3 regions of the Peribacillus sp. FW305-BF15 genome follow, and region 1 is predicted to be linked to each of the others. Evidence: riboswitches for the same ligand, from Rfam matches in the RefSeq annotation. Region 1 holds a riboswitch; each other region holds the start of a gene.

Region 1 (4,209 bases):
ACCGCTCCAAAGGAGTTTTGAAGCGAACCGAGTCTTGCCGCCAAATCCGGATCTTTCACGACCGCAAGCCCAGCTATCACATCACTATGTCCGGATAAAAACTTCGTCGCGCTATGAAGGACAACATCAGCGCCCAGGTTCAGCGGTTTTTGCAATGCGGGCGTCAAGAATGTATTATCAACAAAACTTAAGGCACCGGCTTTTTGTGCGATATCACATACAGCTTGAATATCGGTCACTTTAAGTAAAGGATTTGAAGGCGTTTCAATGTATATGGCCCTGGTATTTGGCTGAACCGCCGCTTTGACACTTTCAAGGTCCGTCATGTCAACGAAGGTATGCTCAATATTGAAACGGTTCAAAACGCTTGTGACCATCCTGAACGTTCCGCCATACACATCTTCGGAAATGACGATATGATCCCCGGCAGACAATAGCAGGAAGGCTGTTGAAATGGCAGCCATACCTGATGAAAAGGCAAAGCCGTGAGTGCCTTCCTCAAGTTCGGCAATGATGTCTTCAAGTGCCTCACGAGTTGGGTTCCCGCTTCTGCTGTAATCATATTTGCCGAATTGATCGATATCGGATTGATGGAAAGTCGATGCATGCTGGATGGGGACGCTCACACCGCCCGTTGCCGGATCGAATTTATGTTGATTATGAAGTAATTTTGTTTCAAAGCTAAAATCATGATCTGTCATCGTAGTGCCTCCCTTTTTACATGTGCGAATGCTTGCTGCAAGTCACCAATCAAATCGTCGCTATCCTCGATGCCAACGGAGAAGCGGAGCAGTCGATTACAAACACCGTTTGCCGTTCTGACCTCAAGCGGTATATCGGCATGTGTTTGTGTGGCAGGATAGGTGATGAAGCTTTCAACCCCTCCCAGGCTTTCTGCAAAGGAAATTAATGAGAGCGATTGTAAAAATGGGTTGACCGCCGCTTCATCAATGATGCGGAAAGAAATCATGCCGCCTCGGCCCGGATACAATACGTCCGTAACACAATCATGCTCCGATAAGTAATCTACAAGTATCTTGGCATTCTTTTCATGACGCTCCATCCGCAATGCCAGGGTTTTCATTCCGCGCATCAACAGCCATGAATCAAATGGGCTCAAGACAGCTCCAGTGCCATTATGATGGAAGGCAAGTGCATCACATAATTCAGCGCCGCTAGCAACGATCAGTCCGGCGAGCACATCATTATGACCACCGAGATACTTGGTTGCACTGTGGATCACAATATCAGCTCCAAGCAAGATTGGTTGTTGAATAAGAGGCGTGTAAAAAGTGTTATCAACGATTAGCAATAAATTATATCGTTTAGCCAATGCGGCAACGGCGCTAATATCCGTTTGCTGCATAAGAGGGTTAGTGGGAGTTTCGATGAAGATGGCTTTCGTGTGAGGAGTGATGGCTTTTTCGATATCCTCCAAACAACAAGTGTTTACATAGTCACACTGCAATCCCCATTTTTTAAAACCTTGTTCTAACAGCCGATATGTACCGCCATAAAGATCTTCACTGACAATCCACGCATCCCCGGATTTAAAAAGGGCGAGTATAGTGGAGATGGCGGCCATTCCTGAACTGCAGGCATAGCCTTGGTCTCCTTTTTCCAGATCGGCGATGGATCGCTCCAATAGCTGGCGGGTAGGGTTACCTGTCCTTGTGTAGTCGAATCCCGTCGATTGACCGATTCCTTCGTGGCGAAAAGCTGTTGAAAAGTATACCGGCGGATTGACTGTTCCTGTCGCCGTTTCACTGCGATTTCCTAATTGAGCAAGATATGTTTCAGGTTTATACATGGTTTTCACTGCTCCTTTGAGTTAAATAAAATAAAAAAAAGTCTTCTTTAAGAAGAAGACTTTGATTAAGTAGGGACGAGTCATTCTTCTTATCTTCCAAGTTCATAAACTTGTGGAATTAGCACCTTTTCATTGGTTTGAAACAAATGAAGGTTGCTGAGGTGTCATCGGGCCATTCCCTCTACCTCTCTCGATAAGAGTTTAGATTATTCAATTTCTTTTGAATTTACTATATATACAAAACACTGTCAAGGACATTTTGGGGATGATGATGTGTTGGTGTTCATGGCCAGGTCAATTGAAGCCTAGCGGTGCCTACACTTTATGTGTCAAAAAAGAATATCCAAATTTTCATCTAAATATGAATGGCCTAGGATTTTTCAGAAATATGGAAAGGGTCAGCGGGATATTTTTGCTTTAAAATAATAAAGTTTGTACAATGTATGGAGAGAAAGAATAATCCGACATTATTCATTTCATATGCAAAAATTCTTCAATGAATAGTGCAAACTTAGGAGGAGAACACATGGAATACAGAATCGAACGTGATACGATGGGTGAAGTGAAAGTTCCTGCTGATAAATATTGGGGAGCACAAACTGAGAGAAGCCGTAACAATTTCAAAATCGGTAACGAAAAAATGCCGATAGAATTGGTTCGTGCATTTGCATACGTTAAACAAGCTGCTGCAAAGGTGAACTATGATCTTGGCGATCTTTCCGAAGTTAAAAAGAACGCCATCGTCAAGATTTGCGGCGAAATCCTTGAAGGTACGCTTGATGAACATTTCCCGCTTGTAGTTTGGCAAACGGGAAGCGGTACGCAAAGTAATATGAATGTGAATGAAGTGGTCGCTAACAAAGGGAATGAATGGTTAAAAGAAAATGGTGAATCGGAAATCCTTCACCCGAATGATGATGTTAACAAGGCACAAAGCTCAAATGATACTTTCCCGACTGCCATGCATATTGCAGCCTTTATGGAAGTCGCTGAAAAATTGGTTCCTGCCATCAAAGCACTTCGTGATACATTCGATACAAAAGAAAAAGAATTTTGGGATGTCGTGAAAATCGGCCGGACACATCTTCAAGATGCTACACCCTTAACATTAGGACAAGAAATTTCCGGTTGGAAAGCGATGCTCGATAAAGATTTGGCGATGATTGAGGAAAGCAGCCAAAAACTATTGAACCTTGCTCTAGGCGGAACGGCTGTAGGAACCGGAATCAATACAAAGAAAGAATTCCCGGGACTTTCTGCCAAACAAATTGCAGCAGATACAGGATATCCTTTTGTCACATCTGATAATAAGTTCCATGCATTGACTAGCCATAACGAAATCGTCTACGCACACGGTGCTTTGAAAGCATTGGCGGCAGATTTAATGAAAATTGCGAACGATGTCAGATGGCTTGCAAGTGGACCGAGAAGCGGAATCGGAGAAATTGCCATTCCGGAAAACGAGCCGGGCAGCTCCATCATGCCAGGTAAAGTCAATCCGACCCAAAGTGAAGCGCTTACCATGATTGCGACACAAATCGTGGGTAACGATGCTACAATTGGCTTTGCAGCAAGCCAAGGTAACTTTGAATTGAATGTATTCAAACCAGTCATCATCTATAACTTCCTGCAAACGGTCAAATTATTGACGGAAGGCATTCATTCCTTCAACGATAATTGTGCGGTTGGCATCACTGCAAATGAAGATAAGATCAAAGAAAATGTAGAGCGTTCCCTTATGCTGGTAACAGCATTGAACCCGCATATCGGTTATGAAAAAGCAGCCAAGATCGCCAAAACTGCCTTCAAGGACAACTCCACGTTAAAAGAAGCGGCATTGAAACTGGAGTTCCTGACGGAAGATGAATTCAAAGCATGGGTCGATCCTGCTAACATGGTTAATAAATAATTGGTTGGAAGCACCCTCCCTCTAGCATTAGGGAGGGTGTTTCCATGTGTTAAAATACTGGAATCGACAAATACTGAAATCATAAGTATCTGGAACAGGAGGAAAAACAATGTCTATATGCCCGCTTTGCAACGGTCTAAGAAAAATTCATGTGGATTGCCCGGAATGCGGCAGTGAACTTGAGGATAAAGGGAAATTCAGGGATTATGCTGATGATTACAGTGCTTATATGGATATCGACATACTTAAAGAAAACGACGGATACCCTCAATCCCTTCAAAAAGGGCAATGTCCCCATCTCATGAAATGCCCTGAATGCGGACATGATGAAGTGGTATTGGTCCAGGAATGAATCGCCCTTTATTTTAATAAACGTAAAAAGACCCATAATGAATGGGTCTTTTCATGTTTAATTGGCAGATAACTTCATGCTTTCCTGCATCTGTTCATCTTCTTCAACTAAAATGCGATGTTCGGTCCCTTTATCAAA
Region 2 (4,209 bases), on a different contig from region 1:
GTCCCGATCACTTCCCCTAAACAGGCGAATTTTAAGCTTTGTGTTTTTCGGTAAAGGATGGCGGCCAAAAGTGCACCAATCATGCTGCCGGGAAAGGCGAAAATTGAACCGGTACCAATCATGTTTCTAATGATGGAAACTAAAAAAGCTTGTGTCACCGCATATGCAGGCCCCAATAGAACCGCCGTCAGGACATTTGCCAGATGTTGAATAGGAAAGATTTTTGCAAATCCTGCAGGGATGAAAATAAATGAACTGGTAAGCGTCGTTAAAGCCGTGATCATGGCAGTCAATGTCAGTTTCTTGATAGGGTTCATCCTCATGTCAACCACCTACAGAGGCCAATCCTGCTCATTTTGAACCATGTCCCAGAATAAATATTCATATCGGGAAGTAACCAAAAAGTGCTTTTCTAATCTAAGAAGTTCCTTTTCAGGCATGCCTTCCGTCAATTCTTCCAACAAAGCGATCAGCCACTTGTGTGCTTCCCCGAATTCAGGAGATGAATAGGACCTTATCCAATCTGCGTAGCGATTGTTTTCCAGTGCTGCTCCATTTTGTTCTTTTAATAGCAAACCGATTTCGTAATAATCCCAAGCGCAGGGCAGGAGACAGGCGATCAAGTCTGCCAAAGTCCCATGCTGAGCTGCATTTAGCATGTAACCTGTATAGGCTAGAGTGGTTGGAGTAGGTTCTGTATTTTCCAATTCCTTGGAGCTGATCCCGAATTCGGAAGCATAATGCCGATGAATATCCATTTCCACTTGAAGGGTTTCATTTAAAATGCTCGCAAATTTTGCCATGGTTCCGATGTTATGGGCTTTGATGACACCTAAAGCAAAGAGCTTGGAATAATCCATGAGATAGACATAGTCCTGCTTCAGGTAATAGGCAAATTTCTTTTCAGGAAGTGTGCCGTTTCCAATTGCCTGGACAAAGGGATGTGAATGATTCCTTTTCCAAATCTCTTTTGCCCGTGCATGCAGTCTATCACTGAATGTTTCTAATTTTGTATTCTCCATTGTTCATCCTCCTATAGAATGGCTCCCTTTGCCTTTGTTAAATAAAAAACCCCGTTCCTGAATACGGAACGGGGTAGATGGATATAGTCTGTGAAATGGACGATATCATCCACTTCCCTCCGCCGGTATGAGCCGGTTCAGGTTCAAAGGGTCCGGAACTAATTCCATCTCAGTCTTAAAAAAGACTCCCCTAGTGGTGTGAATTGTATGTAATTACTGACATCATATCAGAAAGACAAGAAAATGCAACCCGTATTTGAAAGAGGAATCACTTTATGTCCAGGAAAAAAGGGAGAACCAGGTAATTGACTTTTGAAGATTATTAGGATAGAATCATTTCTACATCATTATATATTGAATTCTTATCCAGAGAGGTGGAGGGACTTGGCCCTATGAAACCTCGGCAGCGGACCCGTTTAGGGAACTGTGCTAAATCCAACAAGCATATGCTTGGAAGATAAGAAGAGCCGAACGGACACTGTCAGCCTCTTCTTAAATTAGAAGGGGCTTTTATTTTTGGGAAATAACGTTTAGTGACATACTAGAAAAGGTATATATAATTTGGTGAAATCAAACAAGTTGATAAAGTTTAGCTAACTAGAAGCAGGCACTAGGACGGAAAGGAGCCATTTACATGGCAGAATTATTTAAGAGGATTGAACAGAGGAAGGCAAAACTCATTGAAGAGCTATTGGCCAATGGAGTATACAAAACCTCTGATGAAAGGCACCTTTATGATGCCCCATTAAAAGTACTTGAAGATGAATATAAGATTGTTATAAATAGACCTAATAACGAGTCACCTTCTGAATGGATGACATAGTAATCGGAATACAATATTTGGATTTTTGGATAAGGGATATGATGTAAGCATTCGCAGTCTACACTAGTGGATGCTTTTTTGCGTTTATAAGAAAACGACACAAATTATACATAATTAAATAATAAAATAGGTGTTTTGTCACATTTGACCTATAAAATAACACATTTAATTTCTGGAAAATAGTTGATTTTAACTAGTGATTTCATTATGATGAAAGTGTAAAAATATTGAATAAATGGGAGGTGGCTATGATGCCTTGCCGTAAGGTAACTATAGAAAAAGTAGAAGAGAAGAGACAGGAAATGATAAAGTTGGGAGCGATTTACGGCTTAACAAGTCTGCAGACTGTACAAGCTAGCCAAGAATTGGATACGCTATTGAATGCGTTAGCAAGTAAAAGAGATTCTGAATATTTTTCCCTTCAAGAAGCATATAGGTATTTTTAAAACCTGTATTAATCTGAAAAAGCTACTGCTCAAGGCAATAGCTCTGAAGAATTATATTTAAATATCGACACGTTTACCTAGAATGATCAAATCCCGCTCAATGCCATCCATCTCGGCAACTTGAGGTAAATGTGCCCATTCTTCAAACCCGAATTTAGAAAAAAGCTTAAGGCTTGGTGTATTATGGGCGAAAATGAAACCCAATAAAGTCTTAACACCTAATTTTGGACTCAATTCAATTGCCTTTCGAATCGAAATTTGTCCAATTCCTTTTCCCCGGAAATAATCATCAATGTAAATGCTGATTTCGGCAGTGGAATTATATGCCGGTCGGCCATAAAAGGATTGAAAGCTCATCCATCCAGCGGTTTTCCCTTCTATAGTAATGATATATAGCGGTCTACTTTCTGAATGATGTTCCTCAAACCATTTAACCCTCGATTGGACGGATACAGGTTCCGTATCTGCCGTGACCATCCTTGAAGCAATTGTCGAATTATATATTTCAACAATTCTGGGTAGATCAGATAGTTCTGCCTCTCTAAACTCTATGTGTTCTTCCATGATTTAAACTCCTAACTATCATTTATTCAATCTCCAGAATGAAGGGTAATCCCGTTTTTGGTTTTAGGGACGTTGAATGAAACCCAATCCATTGAAAGTTTTATATTATCATACACTCTTTATTCTTTATCTGACAATTCTTTTTTATGTTAGTACTGCAGATTTTTTGGGTATGAAAAAGATTAAATACTTCTAGTAAAAAGACAAGAGGAGAACCAAATGAAAAAATTGGCAGGTATATTGATTATCGTACTGGTTATATGTTTTGCTGCATATGAATTTCAGGCCTCGGAGTCGGAAGATGTGCAAAGGGTCATGGCTTTTGGAGATTCATTAACCTATGGAAAAGGGGATAAGGACGGGGAAGGATATATAGATGGCCTTGAAGATGAATTGAATAATCCCCAATCGGAGCAAAAAGTGAGTTTTTGGAATTACGGTATTAAAGGCCAGGAAACGGATGGGGTGATGAAACAGCTAGATGATTACCGAATTAAAACGAAACTTGATGAAGCCGATACTTTCATTGTTTTTATTGGAACGAATGACTTGATCAATAGTAATGGCGGGAACTTGGAGAAAATAAGTGACCGAAAAATCAATGAGGGTAAACGGGAATATATCAACCATCTGAAAAAGATTACATCAACACTGATAGAGGCAAACGATAAAGCGGATATTCTGGTAATAGGACTTTATAACCCAATTAAAGACAATCAAAAACTTGAAAAGCACATTCGCGATTATAACGAGTCAATAAAGGGATTAGCGGATAAAGATGAAAGGATGTTATTCATTCCTACAAATGATCTTTTTGAAGATGAAAAGAAAACAAAGTATTTCAGTGATAAGTTACATCCGAATGAAAAAGGGTATCAGCTCATTGCGAATCGGGTTTTGGAAAGTTATGATTTCAAATGAAACCAAACATGCACTGAAAGGCTTTCTGTGCATGTTTGCCTGCTAAGTTGCTAGGTATTTGAAATCGCTTAGTTGAGGGAACTGTAAGTCATGGAGCTGCTTGTATCGGCCGTTGTTTAGCATTAACTGGTCATGTGTTCCTTTTTCAAGAACCTGCCCTTTTTCCAGAACGATGATTTGATCGGCATCATGAATGGTCGATAAACGATGTGCAATGACTATTGAAGTCCGTTTTTTCATTAAACGTGACAAGGCTTGCTGGATCAAATGTTCAGATTCTGTATCCAAGGCCGCCGTTGCTTCATCAAGAATGATGATTTGCGGATTTTTCAAAAGTGCCCTGGCAATGGCAATGCGCTGTTTTTGTCCGCCTGAAAGCTTGACTCCACGCTCTCCAATCTGAGAATCATAACCATCAGGAAAGGCACAGATA
Region 3 (4,209 bases), on a different contig from region 1:
CTTCATTTTCTCTGCCAGGGATGTAGGTGATTCATGATAGTGGCCTTCTTCATCAGGGAGCCCGGCATTCGGATAACAGCTGATGGCGCTATTTGATATATCTGCAAGTGTCCTGATATGGTCTATCATGAATTCCGGCCCTGTTGCACAATTAAGGCCGACAGCTACGGGCTTCATATGTTCAACCGATAAATAAAAAGCTTCTATGGACTGGCCGGCAAGTGTCGTGCCCATCGGTTCGATTGTTCCTGATATGATGACAGGCACATCTTTTCCCGTTTTAGCGAATGCTGCTTTGATTCCAGAAAAGGCAGCCTTGACATTAAGCATATCCTGACAGGTTTCCACCAACAGCAAGTCTACCCCGCCATCCAAGAGACCCAGTGCCTGCTCTTCATAAGAATCTGTTAAAACATCAAAAGTCGTTCCGCCCGTTACAGATAGCGTTTTTGTAGTGGGGCCCATCGAGCCAGCTACATATCTTGGCCATTCATCATTGGAATACTTTTCACAAGCTTTAACGGCAAGCTCAGCTGAAATTTTATTTAGCTTGTAGGCAATCGTACTTATTTGGTATTCCTCAAGGACGATGCTGGTCGCTCCAAAGGTATTTGTTTCTATGATATCTGCGCCCGCTGCTAAATATTTTTCATGAATCGATTGGATGATTTCCGGTTGCGTCAGTGATAAATATTCATTGCAGCCCTCGAATTGTTCCCCGCCAAAATCGTCTGCTGTCAAATTCTCCGCTTGAAGCATCGTTCCCATCGCCCCATCAAGTAGGAGAATCTTAGAATTTAACTGATCTTGAATCGCTTTTTTATTCATGTACTGCCACCTCTGATGTCTGTTTACTATCGACTTTTCTAATATATTTCGTTAGTTCCGCCGTCATTTCATAGCGAAGGAATGGAGTGATTAAATATATGCCCTTGAATTTTTCCCTAGCCGCGTCCACCAGTTCCCGCGCGATATTCACCCCTTCAATCCTTGACTTTACAGGGTCATCCCCCGCTAGAGCCATGGCCCTTCTAACATTATCAGGCAATTTGATGCCCGGGATCTCATTATGGATGAATTCGGCGTTCCGGGTGCTTGTTAAGGGCATGATACCGATGAAAATCGGGGTTTCCAGATGTTTTGTCGCTTCATATACTTCTTCGATTTGCTCTACGGAATAAATTGGCTGTGTCAAAAAGGATTGAGCACCGCAGGCAATCTTCTTTTCCATTCTCAGTACGGCTTTATCCAGATATTTCACATTGGGATTAAAAGCTGCCGCAATTTTAAAATTTGCCCGTTGACCCAAACTTTGACCGGAATAGGAAAGACCTTCATTAAATTGTTTGACCATACTTATCAGGTCAAAGGAAGATAAATCGTAAACCGAAGTGGCACCCGGGAAGTCCCCAATTTTTGAAGGGTCTCCGGTGATGATCAATATTTCGTTCAGCCCTACCGTCTGCAGACCCATTAAATGTGACTGCAGGCCAATCAAATTTCGATCACGGCATGTTATATGCACCATCGGATTTATATTCAATTGGTTCTTCAGTAAATTAGCCAGTGCATCATTCGATATCCTTGGTGAGGCAAGTGAATTATCCGCTAATGTAATGGAATCGACCCCTGCTTTTTTCAAAACCTCAGCACCAGTCATGAAACTCTCTATCCCTAGCTTTTTCGGTGGATCAAGCTCAACGAGAATCGTCCGTTCCGTTTTGGCCTTTTCGTAAAGGGGAAGTTCCAATTCCCTATCGTTCACCTCAATTACTTCTATTTCACGGGATTTCGTAAATTTCTCTTTCACGGGAGCCAAACTTCCAATTGCATGCTTTACAGCTTGAATATGCAGTGGAGTCGTTCCACAGCACCCTCCTATGATCGCGGCGCCTTGCTCACGAAGTTCCAGGGCACTAGAACCGAAATATTCCGGGACAGCTTTATAAACGAGCCTCCCATCGACATAATCCGGCAGGCTGGCGTTAGGGTAAATGGCAATCGATGCTTGCTTTGGCAAACTCACTTCTTCCAAGGCCCGAATCATATGATGTGGTCCAAGGCGGCAATTCACACCAACCACATCGGCACCCAATTGCTCGAGTTTTTGAAAGGCTTCATTTAAATGGATTCCATTTTGAAGATTACCCAGTTCATGCATCGAGACATTTGCGATAATCGGCAGTCCGGTTTCATTTTTAACGATTTGCAGGACGGTTTCCAGTTCTTCCAGGTCATAAAATGTTTCCAGAAGAATCCCATCAGGATTTTCCATCAACAGACTGTATAGCTGTTCACGAAAAGCCCGTTTTATCTCTTCCATGCTTAAATCCGATTTCCTGATACTCCGCTGTGCCCCTATGGTGCCGAAGACGTATGCCTTTCCTTTTGCCGCTTTTTTAGCAAGAATGACTCCCTGGCGATTGATTCTGCTCACTTCATCTTCAAGTCCATACCGCTTCAATTTATTGAAATTGGCTCCGTATGTATTCGATTGAAGGATATCTGCACCAGCTTCCAGATAGGCTCGATGGATGGACTCTATTTGATCTGGGTTCGTGCAGTTTAATTCCTCATAACATTGATCAATGCCATTAGAGTAAAGCAAGGTCCCCATTGCCCCTTCCCCAACCAGCATTCTTTCTTTTAATTCTTTACGAAAATTCATCATTACACCCTCTCTCAAAAACAATCCTGTTTTTGTCGTATTCTATGAGTATGAGAGAAAAGGAAAAAAAACCTTCTCAAAGAAGAAGGTTTTTGAAACATTCTCCTCATCTATCAAGCTCTGCTTGCTGGATTTAGCACCTTTGCGTAAGCTGGTTGCTGAGGTTTCTTCGGGCCAGTCCCTCCACCTCTCTCGATAAGATCCATTTATATAATTTTCATAAGATTTCAAAATTTGATTATATTTAATTTACATTAATAGTCTGTCAATTTCAATACCTGATCGACATTTTTTTCACTTTTGCAAAAATCATTCAATCTTTTGCTGCTTGAACCCTCTTCAAGATCCTTTGTTTCCAGTCTTCCGCTAACGAGTCTAGTGTTAGTAAAGCCTTAGCACCTTCAAGCCCATCCCGTTTATGAAGGATGACCTCTGCTGCGTAATGGACAGAAATTTTTTCTTGTAGACGATCTATCAGCACAATCTCGTTTTGTTTATTTATCGTTCCTTCTTGAAGTACTCTTGCAAAATAACCAGTGAAACTCGTTTTCAGCACGAGTTCCAAAAACTTAGGTTCTTGATTGAAGAGGGAAATGGTCGAACAAGGTATCCTCCCTTGGTTAATTTGAACAATCACATCGCCTATTTGATAAATATCGCCGATATATGTTGTTTCTTCCTTCATCCCCCCTATAGTTAAATTTTCACCGAATGCAGGGATATCCAGCTCTTTAGAGAATTTTTCATTCCATAATGAATAATGCTCAAATGGGTAAAAGCACAAAGCCCGATCAGGACCTCCATGGAACTTTACATTACCGACACCATCACCGATTATGCCAGCTTTAGTCACTTTCAAATTATCCTGTGCTTGTTTATCCATGGCTGAAAAGATATCGATATTCGAAAAAATTTCTTGTTTCGGCTTCCCCGCATGTAGTGATTTGATTTTCCCATTTTCCATTTTGCATCTTCCATTCATATTAAATTTATATCGTTCTATATGTATAAATTATACTAAAAATCCATTTTATTCAGTACCTTTTTATATGTATATGAAATGAAAAAGCCATATGCGGCGGAAATGGGCGAAATATCATTGATTTCCAGAAAAATTCATAGGTTAGTTTCAGTAATTTAGTTGCTATTTCAGAATTAAATATGGTAGAATATGAACACAATATATAGTCGAAAACTACAACCGTTCGCCTATATGTTGATTTTCACGATTGAATTCCTCATTGTCGCTCTTTAGGGAGCGAATTTTTTTTGCTTTCGTCAATATCCACTAATTTCCTGTAATTCCATTCAGTTTCTTGCATCGTGATCGACTCACCTGTTTGTACATTCCTTCCCTCTTTATCAAGACCTTTTCATCTTATTAGAAGCCTGATTCCTTGCAAAAACAAGCAGAAAGCCGAGCGACATCATCCGTCTTCCGCTCAGCTTCCTGTTTACGCTTGTTTCTTTTTTTTCGGTGCCGCTTTCTTTCGGGTCGTCTTTTTCTTTTCCGGTTCATCATGTTTTGTACGGTCTATGGA

What was found. Region 1 has a riboswitch for S-adenosylmethionine ahead of AC3WLU_RS08540 (methionine biosynthesis PLP-dependent protein). Riboswitches for the same ligand answer to the same signal wherever they lie in the genome.
Region 2: it holds a riboswitch for S-adenosylmethionine, as region 1 does, so the genes downstream of both, AC3WLU_RS12215 (Fur-regulated basic protein FbpA) here and AC3WLU_RS08540 (methionine biosynthesis PLP-dependent protein) in region 1, are expected to answer to the same signal.
Region 3: it holds a riboswitch for S-adenosylmethionine, as region 1 does, so the genes downstream of both, AC3WLU_RS20770 (bifunctional homocysteine S-methyltransferase/methylenetetrahydrofolate reductase) here and AC3WLU_RS08540 (methionine biosynthesis PLP-dependent protein) in region 1, are expected to answer to the same signal.

The regions. Positions count from the first base shown of each region.
Region 1 covers NZ_JBYSYV010000006.1:210,321-214,529, forward strand. The annotation lists gene metC (cystathionine beta-lyase) at 1-701, opposite strand, end outside; gene AC3WLU_RS08540 (methionine biosynthesis PLP-dependent protein) at 698-1,810, opposite strand; SAM riboswitch class I at 1,897-2,010, opposite strand; gene fumC (class II fumarate hydratase) at 2,337-3,719, shown strand; gene AC3WLU_RS08550 (hypothetical protein) at 3,829-4,071, shown strand; gene AC3WLU_RS08555 (ABC transporter ATP-binding protein) at 4,129-4,209, opposite strand, start outside.
Region 2 covers NZ_JBYSYV010000010.1:11,952-16,160, reverse strand. The annotation lists gene thiW (energy coupling factor transporter S component ThiW) at 1-317, opposite strand, end outside; gene tenA (thiaminase II) at 333-1,022, opposite strand; TPP riboswitch at 1,120-1,224, opposite strand; SAM riboswitch class I at 1,382-1,486, shown strand; gene AC3WLU_RS12215 (Fur-regulated basic protein FbpA) at 1,657-1,845, shown strand; gene AC3WLU_RS12210 (Spo0E family sporulation regulatory protein-aspartic acid phosphatase) at 2,094-2,291, shown strand; gene AC3WLU_RS12205 (GNAT family N-acetyltransferase) at 2,349-2,855, opposite strand; gene AC3WLU_RS12200 (DUF459 domain-containing protein) at 3,075-3,776, shown strand; gene AC3WLU_RS12195 (ABC transporter ATP-binding protein) at 3,819-4,209, opposite strand, start outside.
Region 3 covers NZ_JBYSYV010000023.1:7,912-12,120, reverse strand. The annotation lists gene metH (methionine synthase) at 1-828, opposite strand, end outside; gene AC3WLU_RS20770 (bifunctional homocysteine S-methyltransferase/methylenetetrahydrofolate reductase) at 821-2,668, opposite strand; SAM riboswitch class I at 2,772-2,870, opposite strand; gene AC3WLU_RS20765 (MOSC domain-containing protein) at 2,982-3,632, opposite strand; gene ku (non-homologous end joining protein Ku) at 4,123-4,209, opposite strand, start outside.